Nitrosospira lacus: one gene and its partner. The protein of the gene in region 2 interacts with the protein of the main gene of each other region in a pairwise test. Links are inferred from orthologs where the notes say so. Each region holds a gene or a part of one and is shown on either strand. Other genes may lie near its edges.

Region 1 (8,443 bases), 1.5 Mb from region 2 along the record:
TGGATTCAGGATTGATGGCAAGCAACTGTTTTCAGAAGTTACGGAGCACGGCAGGCAGGTAATTCGCGCATTGAGGTCGTGAATTGGATGGTTAATAATGCCCGGATTTGGCGTAACTCTCAAACCGGGTGTATTCACCGAGGAAAGTGAGATCAACTTTACCTATGGGGCCGTTGCGCTGTTTGCCGATAATGATTTCGGCGATTCCCTTGTCCTGCGTGTCCGGGTTGTAGACTTCATCACGGTAAATAAACAGAATCAAATCCGCATCCTGCTCGATGGCGCCCGACTCGCGCAAATCCGACATGACCGGACGCTTGTTCGGACGTTGCTCCAGGCTGCGATTCAATTGCGATAACGCAACGACGGGTACCTGCAGTTCTTTTGCCAGCGCTTTCAGAGAACGGGAGATTTCTGAAATCTCGGTGGCACGATTCTCACCTTGGCCGCTGGCGGACATCAGCTGCAAATAATCCACCACAATCAGCCCCAGCTCACCATGCTGACGATAAAGCCGCCGCGCCCGCGCCCTGAGTTCCAATGCGTTCAGGGCAGCACTTTCATCGATAAACAGGGGGGCGTCACTCAGCTTGCCCAAGGCATGGGTCAGCTTGGACCAATCCTCGTCCTGCAAGCGGCCGGTGCGTACCTTGTGCTGATCCAGGCGCCCCACGGAACCCAGCATCCGCATCGCGAGCTGTGCTCCCCCCATTTCCATGCTGAATACCGCCACCGGCTTTCCCAGCTCCAGCGCCACATGTTCAGCTATATTGAGGGAGAATGCGGTTTTACCCATGGAGGGCCTGCCCGCAACAATGATCAGGTCACCAGGCTGGAAACCCGAGGTTTTCTGATCGAGGTCATGAAAACCGGTCGCAACGCCCGTCACATCACTGGGGTTGTCCTGATTGTAGAGCGTCTCGATACGCTCCACAACCTGCTTCAGGAGCGGCTGGATATCGACAAAGCCTTGCTTTCCCCGCGCCCCCGCCTCGGCTATTTCAAACACCCTGGCTTCCGCTTCATCCAGCAAATCCGCGGCGGACCGCCCGGCGGGATTGTAGGAGGATTCGGCAATCGCCGATCCAACCTGGGCCAGCTTGCGCATTACCGCCCGCTCCCGCACGATTTCCGCATAGCGGCGAATATTGGCTGCGGACGGCGTATTTTGAACCATCACGCCAACATAGGCTAATCCGCCCACATTTTGCAGTTCCGCCGACATTTCAAGCGACTCTGCCACGGTCACTACGTCCGCCGGTTTGCTGTGCTCGACCAGCTTGCAAATATGCCGGTAAATAAGGCGATGATCCTGCCGGTAAAAATCATCCTCGGTGATGACGTCAGCCACTTTGTCCCAGGCATGATTGTCCAGCATCAGTCCACCCAGCACGGACTGTTCCGCCTCGACCGAATGCGGGGGCATTTTGTAGGTTTCGAGCGACTGATCGTTGGTGGCTGTGGCGAGGAATTGAGCCATGGAATCCGGATGACGTTACAGGTATTGGAAAGATTCTACCACTAGGAGCCTGCCGGACTTGAGGAATGAAGCAGAAAATGACCGGGCGAGGACAGATTTTGACGGCTTTGAAGGCCGGGCCGGGCATCGGCGGCATGTAAAAAGGGCTGCTAGCAGCCCTTTTTATTTGCCCCGATAAAAGCCTGCTTGCACTCAGGAAGTGGCTTCACCGAGGACTGATACGACGATATGCGCCAATACATCGCTGTGCAACGCAATAGTCAACGGATGGTCACCTACCTGCTTTAATGATCCTTGCGGCATGCGTATCATGGACCGTTCAACCTCAAAACCCTGAGCCTTGAGCGCTTCCTCGATATCTGCGTTGGTGACCGAACCGAACAGCTTGCCATCCACTCCGGCTTTCTGAGTGATTTGCACCATCAATCCGTCCAGTTTTGCCGCACGGGCCTGGGCATCGGCCAGAACTTCCGCCTGCGTTTTTTCCAGTTCGGCACGTTTTGCATCGAACTCCGCAATGGCGGCTGGCGTCGCCCGCTTTGCCTTACCTTGCGGGATCAGAAAATTTCGCGCATAGCCATTCTTTACCTTGACAACATCACCCAGCTGGCCGAGGTTGACAACTTTTTCCATCAGTATGATCTGCATATTGTCGTCCCTCAATGCAAATCAGTGTAAGGAAGCAGTGCGAGAAAGCGTGCACGCTCAATGGCAATACCCAACTGGCGCTGGTAACGCGATTTAGTGCCGGTAATGCGGGCGGGAATGATTCTGCCATTTTCATTGATGAAATCTTTCAATATCTCGATATCCTTATAGTCCACCGTCTGAATACCTTCCGCGGTGAAACGGCAGAACTTCCTGCGCTTGAACAAGGGACGATTGGCCTTCTTATCCTTTTCCTTATCCTTGCTATCTTTTCGTCGTGTAGTAAAACGAGCCATAATTCTTTTTCCTGTTTCTCTAAATGAGATCTATATTGTTTATATGCAACACCAACTGCAAACTCATCCGGCTCTTTTTAGCCAAAAAACCGGTTGACTTCACCTTGGTACCCAGTGCCATACTGGAAATGGTTTCAGCCATTTGTGCCAATGCAACCGCAGAAATTTCGCATTCTACCTGGCGCGGCGTGCCCGCTTCGATTTGACGCGAAATATGGCTGATTCTGAATTCTGCCACTGGCACACCCGCTGGCGTATAACGCAGATCGCCTATTTTGATAATCCTGCCGCAAATTACGGTCTGGTTGCAATTCAAATCAGCTTATCCAAACCTCATGCCACCAGAGTGGTTTCCCTGAGTTCATCCGCCGCAGGCGTTGCCGGCTTTGCTTTTTCCTCGCGCATCATCGGCGAAGCCGCAGTCACCGGCCCATCCATTTTAATGGTTAGATGGCGTAGTATCGCGTCGTTGAACTTGAACGCATGGTCCAGTTCGTCACGGGTTTCCTGATCACATTCAATATTCATCAGGACATAGTGCGCCTTGTGGACTTTCTGAATCAAATAGGCAAGCTGACGGCGTCCCCAGTCTTCAAGGCGATGAATCCGGCCGTTTTTTGCGGTTACTATGCCGCGATACCGCTCGATCATTGCGGGGACTTGCTCGCTCTGGTCGGGGTGGACAATGAAAATGATCTCATAATGTCGCATGCAGTCTCCTTATGGGTAGAGCCCCCCGAGATGCGAACCCGGTGGGGCAAGGTTAAGAGGTCGGTACTATACTGAACCAGAACAAAAATATCAATCAGTAAAGGTATTCGAAACAATATATTGAAATAAGAGTAGCGCGGACGGAAATTAATCGGGGTTTTAAATTCTGTTTCTTTCCCCGATGCTCTCAACGTCAGCAGCCTGCGGGCACGGGATCGAAGCAAAAAAGCAATTCCGATGAGCGCCGCTTTTGACGGCTGCTGAAGACCGATAGTTCTATCGGCCGAAAAAGGGTGCAAAATATGGCCCCGCCCGGCGGCAGGCGTTTCACGGAGATTTATTCAAGAATTTCCTTTCCTGTCTAATGTTCTGCCCGCTGCCGACGGGTCTCAAACAAGCATATGCCAGCGCTGACGGAAACGTTCAGGCTTTCCACGCTGCCCAGCATGGGAATGGAAACAAGCTGGTCACAGGTTTCGCGCGTAAGCCGGCGCATGCCTTTCCCCTCCGCACCCAGCACCCAGGCAATGGGCCCATCCAATCTGGCGGAATTAAGATCGCTGTCCGCGTCGGCGGCGGCTCCAACCAGGGTTATACCGCGCTGCTTCAATTCTCGCAGGGTACGAGCCAGATTGGTTACGGAAACGTACGGTACAGCGTCGGCAGCGCCACTCGCTACTTTGTGCACGGTGGCGGTGAGCCCAACGGCCCGATCTTTTGGCGCAATGACAGCGTGAACGCCAAAAGCGTCCGCTACTCGCAGGCAAGCACCCAGATTATGCGGATCGTGGATACCATCCAATACTAAAAGCAATGCCGGCTCCACAAGCGTGTCGAGCACATCTTCGATGTCCACATGGCTGCGGGACGCATCGATATTTGCCGCCACGCCCTGATGGCGGGCATTGCCTGCCATCGCCGCAAGTCTTGTCTGATCGCAGGAGATCAGTCGAATATTCTGAACCTCGGCAAACTTTGCCAAATCACGTGCACGCTGGTCGCGGCGGGCAGAATCAAGAAAAATTTCCCGGATGCTGCCGGGATTCTGCCGCAAACGGCTGGTAACGGCGTGGAAACCGAATATAAGACGGAGATTAGACATTCTCTCAATACGTATTTCAGGTGGGACGAGGAGGATGGCCTGACGGATTTAGCTGGAATCCCTGGCACCCTCTCCAGCCAGTACAAAATCGATTTTGCTTGACTCCAGATCCACCCGCACAAGCCTGATCCTGAGCCGGTCACCAAGACGGTAGCGCTTACCGCTGCGCTCACCCAGCAACATGTGCTTGGCGGCGTCAAAATGAAAATAATCGCTGGGCAACTCGGAAATATGCACCAGCCCTTCCACATAAATACCGTCCAGCGCCACAAACAGGCCGAAACCCGTTACACCGCTGATGACCCCCTCGAAACATTCGCCGATTCTGTCCTGCATGTAATAGCACTTGAGCCATGTCTCCACATCGCGCGTTGCGTCATCCGCGCGGCGCTCCGTCTGGGAGCAGTGCATGCCCAGTTCGTGCCAGTCGCCAGGAGAGTACACGGTCCCGCTCAGCACCGCCTTGATGGCACGATGCACCAGCAAATCGGGGTAACGCCTGATGGGGGATGTGAAATGGGTATACGACTCGTAAGCAAGTCCGAAATGACCCACGTTATCGGGACTGTAGACCGCCTGACGCAAGGATCGCAACATGACGGTCTGCAACAGTTGCGCGTCAGGCCTATCCTTTATCCTGGTCAGCGTCCTGGCGTAGTCCTTGGCACTGGGCGCATCGCCGCCACTCAGCTGGACGCCGAATTCCTTGAGGAAATCACGCAGGGCAACGAGCTTTTCCGGCGTAGGGCCCTCATGGATACGATAAACCGTGGGTTGTTTGTGCTTTTGCAGAAAATCCGATGCGCATACGTTGGCCGCCAGCATGCATTCTTCGATCAAGCGGTGGGCATCATTCCGCTTTATCGGGAGGATACGCTCAATTTTGCCTTGAGCGTTGAATATCATCTGCGTTTCAATGGTTTCGAAATCGATCGCTCCGCGTTTCTTCCTTGCTTTCAGCAGAACCTTGAACAATTTGTAGAGCAGCTGAATATGCGGCAAAAGCTCTTGATATTGCTTTGAGTCCTCCCCCTTGGGATTGTCCAGCATCCCTGCTACCTTGGTATAGGTCAACCGGGCGTGGGAATACATTACCGCAGGATAAAACCGGTAGCCGCCAAAATCGCCCGCGGCATCCAGCGACATCTCGCACACCATGCATAAGCGTTCCACTTGCGGGTTGAGCGAGCATAAACCATTGGAAAGGACTTCCGGCAGCATCGGGATCACACGTCTCGGAAAATAAACCGAGTTACCGCGGTTAAGCGCTTCCCGATCCAGTGCATCATGTGGACGCACGTAGTGACTGACATCGGCGATGGCAACATATAACTTGAAACCCTTCCCTTCACGCTCACAATACACCGCGTCATCAAAATCCCGCGCCGTTTCGCCGTCTATGGTCACCAGCGGCAGGTGACGGATATCCTCTCGTTCCCCCAACTCTTCTGTTAGCACCTTCTCCGGAAATCTGCTGGAAAGCTTTTCCACATCCGGTGGAAACAGATAAGGCAGGTCATGCTTGCGCAGGGCAATTTCAATTTCCATTCCCGGCGCGGTGTACTCACCCAGAATCTCGACGATGCGGCCAATGGGTTGCGCATGCTTGCTCGGCTGCTGGATGATCTCCACCATCACTACCTGGCCAGCCCCGGCATCCATGGATTCTTCCCTCGGTATCAGGATGTCCTGGCTGATGCGCCTGTTCTCCGCCTCTACAAACAGTATTCCATGATCGGCGTGCAACCTTCCCACGAGCTGCGTGACGGCGCGCTCAAGTACTTCCACAATGGCCCCTTCCCTGCGCCCGCGCCGATCCACGCCAATCTCGCGCACCATCACCCGGTCGCCATGCAGCGCCTTGTGCATTTCCTTGGCACTCAAAAACAAATCCGGACTGCCATCGTCGGGCACCAGGAATCCGAACCCATCCGGATGCCCCTGTATCCTTCCCTTGATAAGATCGAGCTTCTCCACCACGCAGATATCGCCCTTGCGGTTACGCATGATTTGACCTTCGCGCACCATTGCGGAAATACGGCGGCTGAAAATTTCATTTTCTTCTTGGGTGATTTCAAGCAGGCCCTGCAACGCTGTTTCATTCACGGGCACACCTTGCTCTTCCAGGATTTGCAGCATGAACTCCCTGCTTGGCAGCGCGTGGCCGTAACGTTGTTTCTCACGTTCAAGATGAGGATCCAGACTGCGGAGGTCGCGTTTCTTCTTGATTGACAAAGCAATGATTTCCTATAGAATTGGCGCCTCTATCCCGCGCCTCTGTCCCCTATCGAGACAGAAAGCAGGCATTGCCCAGATGGCGGAATTGGTAGACGCACTAGGTTCAGGTCCTAGCGGTGGCAACACTGTGGAGGTTCGAGTCCTCTTCTGGGCACCATGATATAAACACGCTTCCCGTTAAAGCGCAAGGGTATCGTATGTGCGGAAACTGCACGGTTGTTCCGTGGTTCAGGTGGATACCATACCGTTTGGCTTCGGAATTATAGCAGGCTGTACACGGTATCGAAGAAAAGGTTGAGCAACCTCAAGGCTGTGCCGCTGATAACGAATGGCAGGCCCCGATGGACAGCGGCGGAATATAATCAACCTCGTAACGTTTTGCGTAATTTCCACAGCTGAAATGACACCCGTTTTCGCGTGAATTAGCCACGGTTACCGGATGCCGCCGATTTTGGTATTTTCCAGCTGTAAAATCTTACAGCTATCCACAGTTTTCAATCCGTTGTCTCATAACGTTTTGGATGCAGGTCATTACCCCCTTATTCGTCATAATGGCACAGGGATTAACTTCGTATGATGTGCCGTGTAGAAAGCAAAAAAATGGATTCAATTCCATTTTATGTGAACAGCGCCGTAATACAAGGGAAGGGGTTCCTGGCTTGCGACCCAACCTCACCGTGAATCCCGATTTCTGTTGACACGGTGGGCAAATCTCTCCACGGAAGCGATGCAAGAGTGATATTCAAGCCAGCAGATTACTCTCACAACTACTGGAGTTTCTCCAATGAATGATATCGTTGCCGCTTTTAACGAATACTTTGAAGTGATTGACGCATCCTCTCCGGAATTGTTGCGTCGCGCATTTCAGCTGCGCTACCAGGTGTATTGCATCGAGCAGCGCGCCCCGGGGTTCGAAGCATCGAAGTATCCCACAGAGATGGAAAGTGACGACTACGACCGTCATTCATCCCATATACTTCTACGGCATCGTCCGTCTGGCGAATTTGTCGGAACCGCGCGCCTGATACTTCCCGATCAACTGGACCCGAAGAAACTGCTTCCAACCGAACAGCACACCCGGCTTGATCCTGCCCTTATTGACATGAGTAAAGTACCGCGGCGGCATACCGGTGAGATATCGCGTCTGGTCGTTATACGCCGCTTCGCCCGGCGCAGCGATGAACCCCTGCGTGCGCTTCAGCAAGGAGCTGACATTGAAAAATGGAACCCGGTGAACAAGCGGCGCTTCCCTCACCCACTACTGGCGCTTGCTGTCGGCATCATACGCATGTCGGCTGAAAATAATATCACTCACTGGTTATCTGTAATGGAGCCTTCATTGAATAGACTGCTGAGCCTCTACGGACTTCAGCTCGATCCGGTGGGACCGATTATCGAACACCATGGCCAACGCGGACCCTATCATGTCGATCTAATCAAAATGCTGGACAAAATGCACAAAAACCACCACCAGTTTTGGGAGCTGGTTACCGACTACGGCCGGGTCAGGCCAATATCCGGCAAGTCCACGCAAAGTTTCATACCCGCTGCTGAACCTTTGCTGGAAGCAGTCGAGTGATAGATCTTAAAAGATTTCTGCAGTTTTATCCGTGGCATTGTTATCAAATGTGCCCGGTAAAGGCTGAACGATAAGGAGTCGGCAGTATTGCAAATGCGGGTGCGCTCAAAGCGCATCCCCGGTTTGCTGTCTGTCTGTTCTGTTTCAATTTCTATTTCTGATGATCTTGATCCCAAATAGGCCCTAGTGGATAGCGCGAACGAATAAATCATATAACACCCGTGATAACTAGAATAAACACTGGCCGCTTCATTCTACTGCTATGCCTGTTGCTCGGCATGAACCCCGCCATGAACATGGCTTGGGCAGGGGAACCCTATGAAATTGTGACCCATCCGAGCGTGAATGAGAAGACACTGTCCAAAAGTTCTCTCCGCGCCATCTTCGGC
Region 2 (8,503 bases):
GCGCTGACGCTGCCAGGAGTTCTTGATTGGCACGTGCGCGCCCATCCGCACCGCACGCATATCACGTTGCTGGATGAAGCGGGCAGGGAAGACGTCATCTCCTACGTCGCATTGCAGCAAGGCGCCATGAAAATAGCGGCGGGACTGGTGGAATTCGGGTTGCAGCCCGGACAGTCCGTGGCGATCATGCTGCCGACCAGCCATGACTACTTCTGCTGCTTCTTTGGGACACTGCTCGCGGGCGGGGTTCCTGTGCCAATTTATCCCCCCGTTCGCGTCTCACAGATCGAGGATCATCTGCGCCGGCATGCGGGCATTCTGTCCAATGCGCTCGCCACGATCCTGATTACGGTGCCCGAGGCGAAACCGGTGGCTCGACTGCTCCGGGCTCAGGTGGAGACACTGCGCGCAATTACGACTGCGGCGGAGTTGTCCGTTTCCGGACAGGCGGCGGAGTATCCCGTCCAGGCCGATAATATCGCGCTGTTGCAGTACACCTCCGGGAGTACCGCCAATCCGAAGGGCGTTGCCTTGACTCATGCCAATTTACTCACCAATATCCGCGCGATGGGACAGGCGGCGGGGGTCACTTCCACGGACGTGTTTGTCAGCTGGCTGCCGCTCTATCATGACATGGGCTTGATCGGGGCCTGGCTGGGCAGCCTGTACTACGCGTGTCCGCTGGTGGTGATGTCACCCATCACCTTTCTGGCGCGGCCGGAACGCTGGCTGTGGGCGATCCATCAGCACCGCGGCACCCTTTCGGCATCTCCCAACTTTGGCTATGAGTTGTGCCTGCACAAGATCCCGGACGATGTTATCGATGGATTGGATCTGTCGAGCTGGCGTATGGCTTTTAACGGTGCCGAGCCGGTGAGTCCCGCGACTGTCGTCAATTTCACGCAGCGCTTTGCCCGCTACGGGCTGCGGCCGGAAGCGATGGCGCCGGTATACGGGTTGGCAGAATGCTCGGTTGGGCTCGCCTTTCCGCCGCCGGGCCGCGGGCCGTTGATCGACTGTATCAAGCGGGAAGAATTCACACGTTCCGGTCGGGCGGATCCAGCGGGAGGCGAAAATGCGGAGGTATTGCGCTTTGTGGCCTGTGGCCGGCCGCTTCCGGGCCACCAAATCAAAATTGTTGATGCCACAGGCAATGAAGTGGGGGAGCGGGTGGAAGGATACCTGAAATTCAAAGGACCGTCCGCTACCAGTGGTTACTTCCGCAACCCGGAGCAGAATCGCCTGTTGTTTCGCGAAGGGTGGCTGGATTCCGGCGATTTTGCTTACCTTGCTGCAGGTGATATTTATCTGACCGGACGTGCAAAGGACATTATCATTCGTGCCGGGCGCAATATCCACCCCCATGAGCTGGAAGAGGCGGTCGGTAATATCTCCGGCATTCGTAAGGGGTGCGTCGCGGTTTTTGGCAGCCCGGACCCGGCTTCCGGTACAGAGCGACTGGTGGTGCTGGCCGAGATGCGCGATATCGATTCCGGAAAGCAGGAGGAGTTGCGCGGTCAGATCAACGCCCTGACTCTGGATATGCTGGGAATGCCGGCAGACGATATTGTGCTGGCGCCTGTCCATAGCGTGCTCAAAACCTCGAGCGGCAAGATCCGCCGGGCAGCCTGCCGTGAGTTGTATGAAAAGGGGGCGCCCCCCCCGCGCCCGGTATGGTGGCAGGTGGTGCGGCTGGCGTGGGCCGGTGCGCTGCCTCAGTTGCGCCGCGGCAGCAGGGTGGCATCCGGCATTTTATATGCTGCATATGTATGGGTCCTGTTCTGCCTGCTGGCACCCGTGACCTGGCTGGCAACCGCATTGCTACCCCGCCCCGCCTGGGGGTGGGCATTAAGCAGGGGAAGCGCACGCCTCCTTGCACGTTTGTCGGGAACGCCATTAGTGGTTCGCGGGTTGGAAAATCTGCCCTGCAAGGCGCCGTTTGTGCTGGTGGCAAACCATGCCAGCTATCTCGACGGAATCATGCTGGTAGCAGCCCTGCCGGGCGGATTCCATGCCAAGGAGCATTTCAGTTTTGTAGCCAAACGGGAGCTGCTGGACAGTATTGTTTCGCGCGTATATCTACGGCATATCGGGTCGAATTTCGTCGATCGCTTCGATCCGGAACGCGGTGTGGAGGAATTAAAGCAGGTGTCCCGCTCATTGCGGTCTGGTAGCCGTCCGATATTTTTTCCCGAGGGCACATTCACCCGCATGCCCGGCTTGCTGCCTTTCCGGATGGGTGCATTTATGGTGGCTGCCGAAGCGGGAGTGCCGATAGTGCCCGTAACCATTCGTGGTACTCGCTCCATCCTTCGCGCCGGACATTGGTTGCCTCGCCGCGGGATTATTACCATCACGATCAGCAAGCCTATCTTGCCGGATACCAAGGATTGGGCTGCCGCCATTCATTTGAGGGACTCCGCTCGTGCGGAAATCTTGCGGCTTTGCGGAGAACCTGATCTCATGAGGGGAACACTGCAAGAGCAGGATGCTCAACCCGGGGAGGAAATTTAGGCCGGGCTTGTAAAGCTGTTTGACCAAAACGGAGCGTCCGCTTTGCCCTGAAGGCATCTTGCCGTGACAAAGTGCCTTTTTTATAATTCGTCCAAGACCCGCGAATAATGAGCGCGTGCCTTTTTTTGTGCTGGCGGCAGCGCAATATCCAACTTCTTTCCGCTGGCCATCAGGAATTGTGGATCCACTGATTCAACAGGTAGCGTGCAGCATTCGGGATTTCCGAGGCGGTCATTCCCACCGGCCCGCCCTGTTGTTTGAGCAGCATATCCGCCGCGGCTCCGTGCAGATAAACCGCCAGCAAGAGTGCATTGTCCGAACTTAATCCCTGCGCCAGCAAAGCGCCCGTGATGCCGGACAATACATCGCCCGTTCCCGCGCTGCTTAAGCCAGGATTGCCGCTGGTATTGATATAGCGTTTGCCGCCGGACACAGCGCAAATGCTGCCCCCGCCTTTCAATACCGCGCGGCAATTGAAGCGCTTCGCCAGATCCGCCGCAGCGGCCATGCGGTCATTTTGAATCGTCGGGGTGTCCGTGTTCAGAAGACGTGCGGCTTCGGCGGGATGTGGTGTGAGGATGGACGGACCCTTGCGCTCCCGTAACAGATTGGCAATGCTGGAATGGGCGGCGATGAGATTCAGCGCGTCGGCATCCAGCACCAGGGGCAGAGTGGATTCCAGCGCGGAACTCAGCCAGAAACGCGCATCGGCTTTCATTCCCAGCCCTGGGCCGACAACAAGGCAGCTCAGCTGATCGAGCTTGAACATTTCATGCACGGGGCGCAGCATCAGCTCAGGCTGCGCAGTGTCCACCTCAAGCGCCTTGCCGGCAATCAAACCGAGATAGACGCGCCCCGCGCCCGATTTCAATGCCGCTGCGCCCGCCAGAAGTGCCGCACCCATCATCCCTGTTGAGCCGCCAATTATGCCGACGCTGCCATACGTGCCCTTGTGGCTGCTGGCGAGGCGGGGTGGCGGCAATAACTTTTGAGCCAAAATCTGATCCATCATCCATGAGCCGGGTTCTTTCAGCGAAAGCGTATTGAGGTCGAGATCGTGCAGGCAAATTTCCCCGCAATATTCGGGACCCTGATGAGTCATGAGGCCGGGTTTGAGGCCAATGAACGTGACCGTCATGACTGCCCGGATCGCTGCGCCACGAACCCGGCCGCTGTCGCTGCCCAAGCCGCTGGGAATATCGATGGCAAGCACTGGCAGGTTCATGCGGTTGACGGCGTTGACCAGAGCCAGGTATCTACCCTCGAGTTCTCGACCCTCGTGGCGATCGAGACCAATGCCAAATAATCCGTCTATCACCGCATCCCATTTTTCATTTTTCGGGATTTCGGCATATATTTTGCCCCCCGCAGCAAGCCATGCGTCCAGCATGTGCCGCGCATCGCTGGACAAGGTTGAGCGTTCGCCGGTGAACACAAGCGTTACTTTGAACCACCACGCTTGCAGATGGCGTGCCACTGCGAAAGCATCGCCACCATTATTACCCGGACCTGCGAGTACCAGCACCCGGATCCGCCCGTGGATCAGCAACCTGTCCCGCGCTTCTTCAGCTGCGGCAAGACCGGCTTTTTCCATCAAGGCGGGGGGGTCAGGCAATGCAGCCGCGAGTTGCTCGATTTCGCGGATCTCGGCAGTGGTATAAATAGCGGTGGAGTAATTACGCATATTATCGTTTATCAAACGCTTATCAGGCTGCGGCCAGCTTGTCTTCTCGTGTAAAATTGCATTTTCAACCTCTTGACCCATTTCGCCGGATGCTTCGACTTCGTGGTGGCAGCGCGCTTTCTCCATTCCGCCTGGAAAAATTGGCGAGCGCACTCAAGATTGCCGCTCCGCAAGTTTCCCACATTTACGCGGAATATTGGCATTTTTGCGCGCTCAAGCGCGATCTTGGGCCGGCTGAAAGCGCCGTTCTTGAAAGGCTGCTCAAGTCTGCGCCGGAAGAAATCTTTCTGAGGAGCGATATCGAACGGCAGGCCCGTCATGCCCCGGGTGAGTTGCTCTTGGTCCTGCCCCGGCCCGGTACCATATCTCCATGGTCATCCAAAGCCACCGATATTGCCCGTCATTGCGGACTCGAAGCGGTGGAGCGGCTGGAACGCGGCGTGGCATTTTATATTCAGACGGGAGGCACGCCCACCCCCGGACTTTCCACCGATGGCAGGATTGCGCTGCTTGCGCTGATACATGACCGCATGACCGAAGCGGTATTCGGCTCATTCGATGATGCGGAGAAATTGTTCAGACATTTTGAGCCCGCGCCATTCACCACCGTGGATGTGCGGACAGGCGGAAGCGATGCATTGCAGAGTGCCAATAGCGCGATGGGACTTGCATTGTCGCAGGACGAAATCGACTATTTTGCGGCCTACTTCACCCGGATCGGACGCAATCCTACCGATGTGGAATTGATGATGTTTGCCCAGGCCAATTCCGAGCATTGCCGCCACAAGATTTTCAACGCTGACTGGGTGATAGACGGCGAGCCGCGGGCGAAGTCGCTGTTCTCGATGATACGCAATACTCACCAGCAGAATCCGCAAGGCACCGTGGTGGCTTATGCGGATAATTCTTCCATTATCGAAGGAGCAAAGGTCGCCCGTTTTTATCCCGGCGAGGATGACGCTTACGGTTATGGAGAGGAGTCAACGCATATCCTGATGAAAGTGGAAACGCACAATCATCCCACCGCGATTTCGCCTTATCCGGGCGCCGCCACCGGGGTAGGCGGGGAAATCCGCGATGAAGGGGCGACTGGCCGGGGCGCCAAACCCAGGGCCGGACTTGGCGGTTTCTCGGTTTCCAACCTGAACATTCCCGGATTTATTCAGCCTTGGGAAGTGCACCGATCAGGAAAGGAGCATTCTTACGGCAAGCCATCGCGCATTGCATCGGCCCTGCAAATCATGCTGGAGGGCCCCATTGGCGGCGCGGCGTTCAACAATGAATTCGGGCGGCCCAATCTGGCGGGGTATTTCCGTACCTTCGAGGAGCTCGTCGCTGGCGAAATGCGCGGTTATCACAAGCCCATCATGCTGGCTGGAGGCATAGGCCATATCGCCGAACGCCATTCATTCAAGGAAGAGTTCTCAGCCGGTGCGCTGCTGATTCAACTGGGCGGACCCGGGATGCTGATCGGTCTGGGCGGCGGTGCGGCTTCCAGCATGGATACCGGGGTGAACGCGGAGCGTCTCGATTTCGATTCGGTGCAGCGCGGCAATGCGGAAATGGAGCGGCGCGCGCAAGAAGTCATCGACTGTTGCTGGCAGATGGAGAGACGGGGCGAACCTAATCCGGTTCTTTCGATTCACGATGTTGGCGCCGGCGGCTTGTCGAATGCGCTGCCCGAGCTGTTGCATGGTTCCGGACGCGGGGGCTGTTTCAATTTGCGCGATATCCCCTTGGAAGAGCCGGGGATGTCGCCCATGCAAATTTGGAGCAACGAGGCGCAAGAACGCTATGTGCTCGCAATCAGGCCGGAGTCGATGGCACTGTTCCAGTCAATTTGTGAGCGTGAACGCTGTCCGTTCGCGGTAGTGGGCACAGCGACGGCGCAGCAGCAACTCACCGTGGCCGACCCTGTATTCGGCAATCAGCCGGTTGATATGGATCTCTCCGTATTATTGGGCAAGCCGCCTAAAATGATCCGTGATGTGATGCATATCGGGAGAACGCTGTTGCCGTTCGATACGGCGGAATTGAATCTGCGGGAAGCAGCCTATCGGGTGCTGCGGCTGCCCGCAGTGGCGGACAAGACCTTTCTCATAAGCATCGGCGATCGCACCGTCGGCGGTATGACCGCGCGTGACCAAATGGTGGGGCCGTGGCAGGTGCCAGTAGCGGATGTGGCGGTGACACTGATGGGTTACCGGACTTGCCTGGGTGAAGCTTTCGCTGTGGGCGAGCGCACCCCGGTGGCACTAATAGATCCCGCCGCTTCAGCACGCATGGCGGTGGGCGAAGCCATCACCAACATTGCGGCCGCGAGAATTGAGCATATCGGAGAGATCAAGCTTTCCGCCAACTGGATGGCTGCGGCGGGGCATCCAGGCGAAGATGCGGCACTGTTCGACGCCGTGCACGCGGTAGGCATGGAATTCTGCCCCCAATTGGGAATCAGCATCCCGGTGGGCAAGGATTCCATGTCGATGAAGACCATATGGGAATCGGAATCCGGCCATGGCGGCGCGGGGATCAGAAAAGAGGTGACTGCGCCGCTTTCGTTGATCGTTTCCGCCTTTGCGAGAGTAACGGATGCGCGCAAAACGCTCACGCCGCAGTTATGCAAGGATTGTGGCGAGACGGCACTTGTACTGATCGATCTGGGTGGCGGCAGGAACCGCTTGGGCGGTTCGGCGCTGGCACAAGTCTACAAGCAGGTGGGAGATGACGCGCCGGACATGGCGGGCCTGGAGGGAGCGGAGAAACTCCGGGGCTTTTTCACCGCGATACAGCGTATGAATCATGAGAACAAAATAATTGCCTATCATGACCGCTCCGATGGAGGTGTATTTGCAACATTGTGTGAAATGGCATTCGCCAGCCACGTTGGCATAACCATCAACCTGGATCAGCTATGTTTCGATGTGCTCGCGAACGACGTCGATGGCCATGAGTTGCGCCCGGAGGCGCTGGGCGGAAGATTCATGGAGCGCATCCTCTCCGTCCTGTTCAATGAGGAATTGGGGGCGGTAATCCAGGTAAAAACGGAACACCGCCGTGATGTGATGGCTATCCTGGCGGAAGCGGGCTTGCGCGATGCGTGTTTTGTTATTGGTGAGATCAATGACAAGGATGAGGTTCAGTTCCTGCGCAACAATAAGCCGGTGTTCGCCGAGAAACGCGTTGACCTGCATCGTGCCTGGTCGGAGACCACTTATCGGATGCAGGCGCTGCGCGACAATCCGGAATGCGCGCTGCAGGAATATGATCGCATTCTCGATATCACCGATCCTGGTCTGCATGCACGCCTGAATTTCGACGTGGACGATGATATTTCCGCGCCTTACATCCATAGCGGCATCCGGCCCCGAATCGCCATTTTGCGCGAGCAAGGCGTGAACGGTCACGTGGAAATGGCTGCCGCGTTTGATCGGGCGGGATTTTTGGCCACCGACGTGCACATGAGCGATATCGTCGAAGGACGTGCATCTCTCGGGGACTACAAGGGATTCGCCGCATGCGGTGGATTTTCATACGGCGACGTGCTGGGAGCAGGGGAAGGCTGGGCCAACTCGATACTGTTCAATCCTCGCGCACGTGATGAATTTGAGGCGTTCTTCGAGCGCACCGACAGCTTTGCGCTGGGTGTCTGCAACGGATGCCAGATGATGAGTAATCTGCATGAAATCATTCCCGGCACCGAACATTGGCCGCGATTTGCGCGCAATAAATCGGAGCAGTTCGAGGCGCGATTCGTCATGGTGGAAATCCAGGAGAGTCCATCGCTCTTTTTTGACGGCATGGCCGGGAGCCGAATGCCTGTTGTCGTTGCGCACGGGGAGGGCCGTGCTGAATTTACCGGATCGAACAGGGTCTCAGCTATTGCATCTCTGGTTGCATTGCGTTTCGTCGATAATCGGGGCCAGCCCACCGAGATTTACCCACTCAATCCCAGCGGCTCTCCCCATGGCATGGCCGGCGTGACCACCCCGGATGGACGCTTCAGCATACTCATGCCACACCCGGAGCGCGGGTTTCGCGCCGTCCAGCATTCCTGGCATCCCGGCTGGCGGGGCGACGCGCCGTGGATGCGCATGTTCAGGAACGCCAGAAAATGGGTGGGGTGATACCGTCAAGGTAGCCTGGTGCGACTATAATAATCCGGATACGGATGAGATGAGTTCGATAATTCACGATAAGGGAGTATCCAGCTTGACAATTTTTCAATGCGCCCCGCTCCGGCATGCCCTGTACAAAGGGGGATTCCTGGCTGTCATGCTATTCGCATTCGTCGCCGGTCCGCATATC

The links.
Region 1: the proteins of EBAPG3_RS00290 (region 2) and rlmB interact in binary tests that used the Escherichia coli proteins (3 or more experiments, as listed by UniProt). The link is inferred for Nitrosospira lacus from one-to-one orthologs.

What each region holds. Positions count from the first base shown.
Region 1 is NZ_CP021106.3:1,572,711-1,581,153, reverse strand. Bases 2,368-5,193 are described here. They hold rlmB (23S rRNA (guanosine(2251)-2'-O)-methyltransferase RlmB), read right to left. Parts: upstream 4,238-5,193; coding sequence 3,497-4,237; downstream 2,368-3,496. Other genes in these bases: rnr (ribonuclease R), read right to left, coding at 4,286-5,193; rpsF (30S ribosomal protein S6), read right to left, coding at 2,758-3,135; priB (primosomal replication protein N), read right to left, coding at 2,444-2,740; rpsR (30S ribosomal protein S18), read right to left, coding at 2,368-2,424. In the rest of the region: dnaB (replicative DNA helicase), read right to left, coding at 92-1,480; rplI (50S ribosomal protein L9), read right to left, coding at 1,673-2,128; more of rpsR, read right to left, coding at 2,140-2,367; more of rnr, read right to left, coding at 5,194-6,472; EBAPG3_RS06980 (PEP-CTERM/exosortase system-associated acyltransferase), read left to right, coding at 7,260-8,054; EBAPG3_RS06975 (substrate-binding domain-containing protein), read left to right, coding at 8,276-8,443. UniProt on the Escherichia coli protein: Specifically methylates the ribose of guanosine 2251 in 23S rRNA.
Region 2 is NZ_CP021106.3:66,675-75,177, reverse strand. The notes cover bases 1,942-4,827. They hold EBAPG3_RS00290 (bifunctional ADP-dependent NAD(P)H-hydrate dehydratase/NAD(P)H-hydrate epimerase), read right to left. Parts: upstream 4,199-4,827; coding sequence 2,684-4,198; downstream 1,942-2,683. Other genes in these bases: purL (phosphoribosylformylglycinamidine synthase), read left to right, coding at 4,288-4,827; EBAPG3_RS00295 (AMP-binding protein), read left to right, coding at 1,942-2,514. Also shown: more of EBAPG3_RS00295, read left to right, coding at 1-1,941; more of purL, read left to right, coding at 4,828-8,322; EBAPG3_RS00280 (ChaN family lipoprotein), read left to right, coding at 8,408-8,503. UniProt on the Escherichia coli protein: Bifunctional enzyme that catalyzes the epimerization of the S- and R-forms of NAD(P)HX and the dehydration of the S-form of NAD(P)HX at the expense of ADP, which is converted to AMP.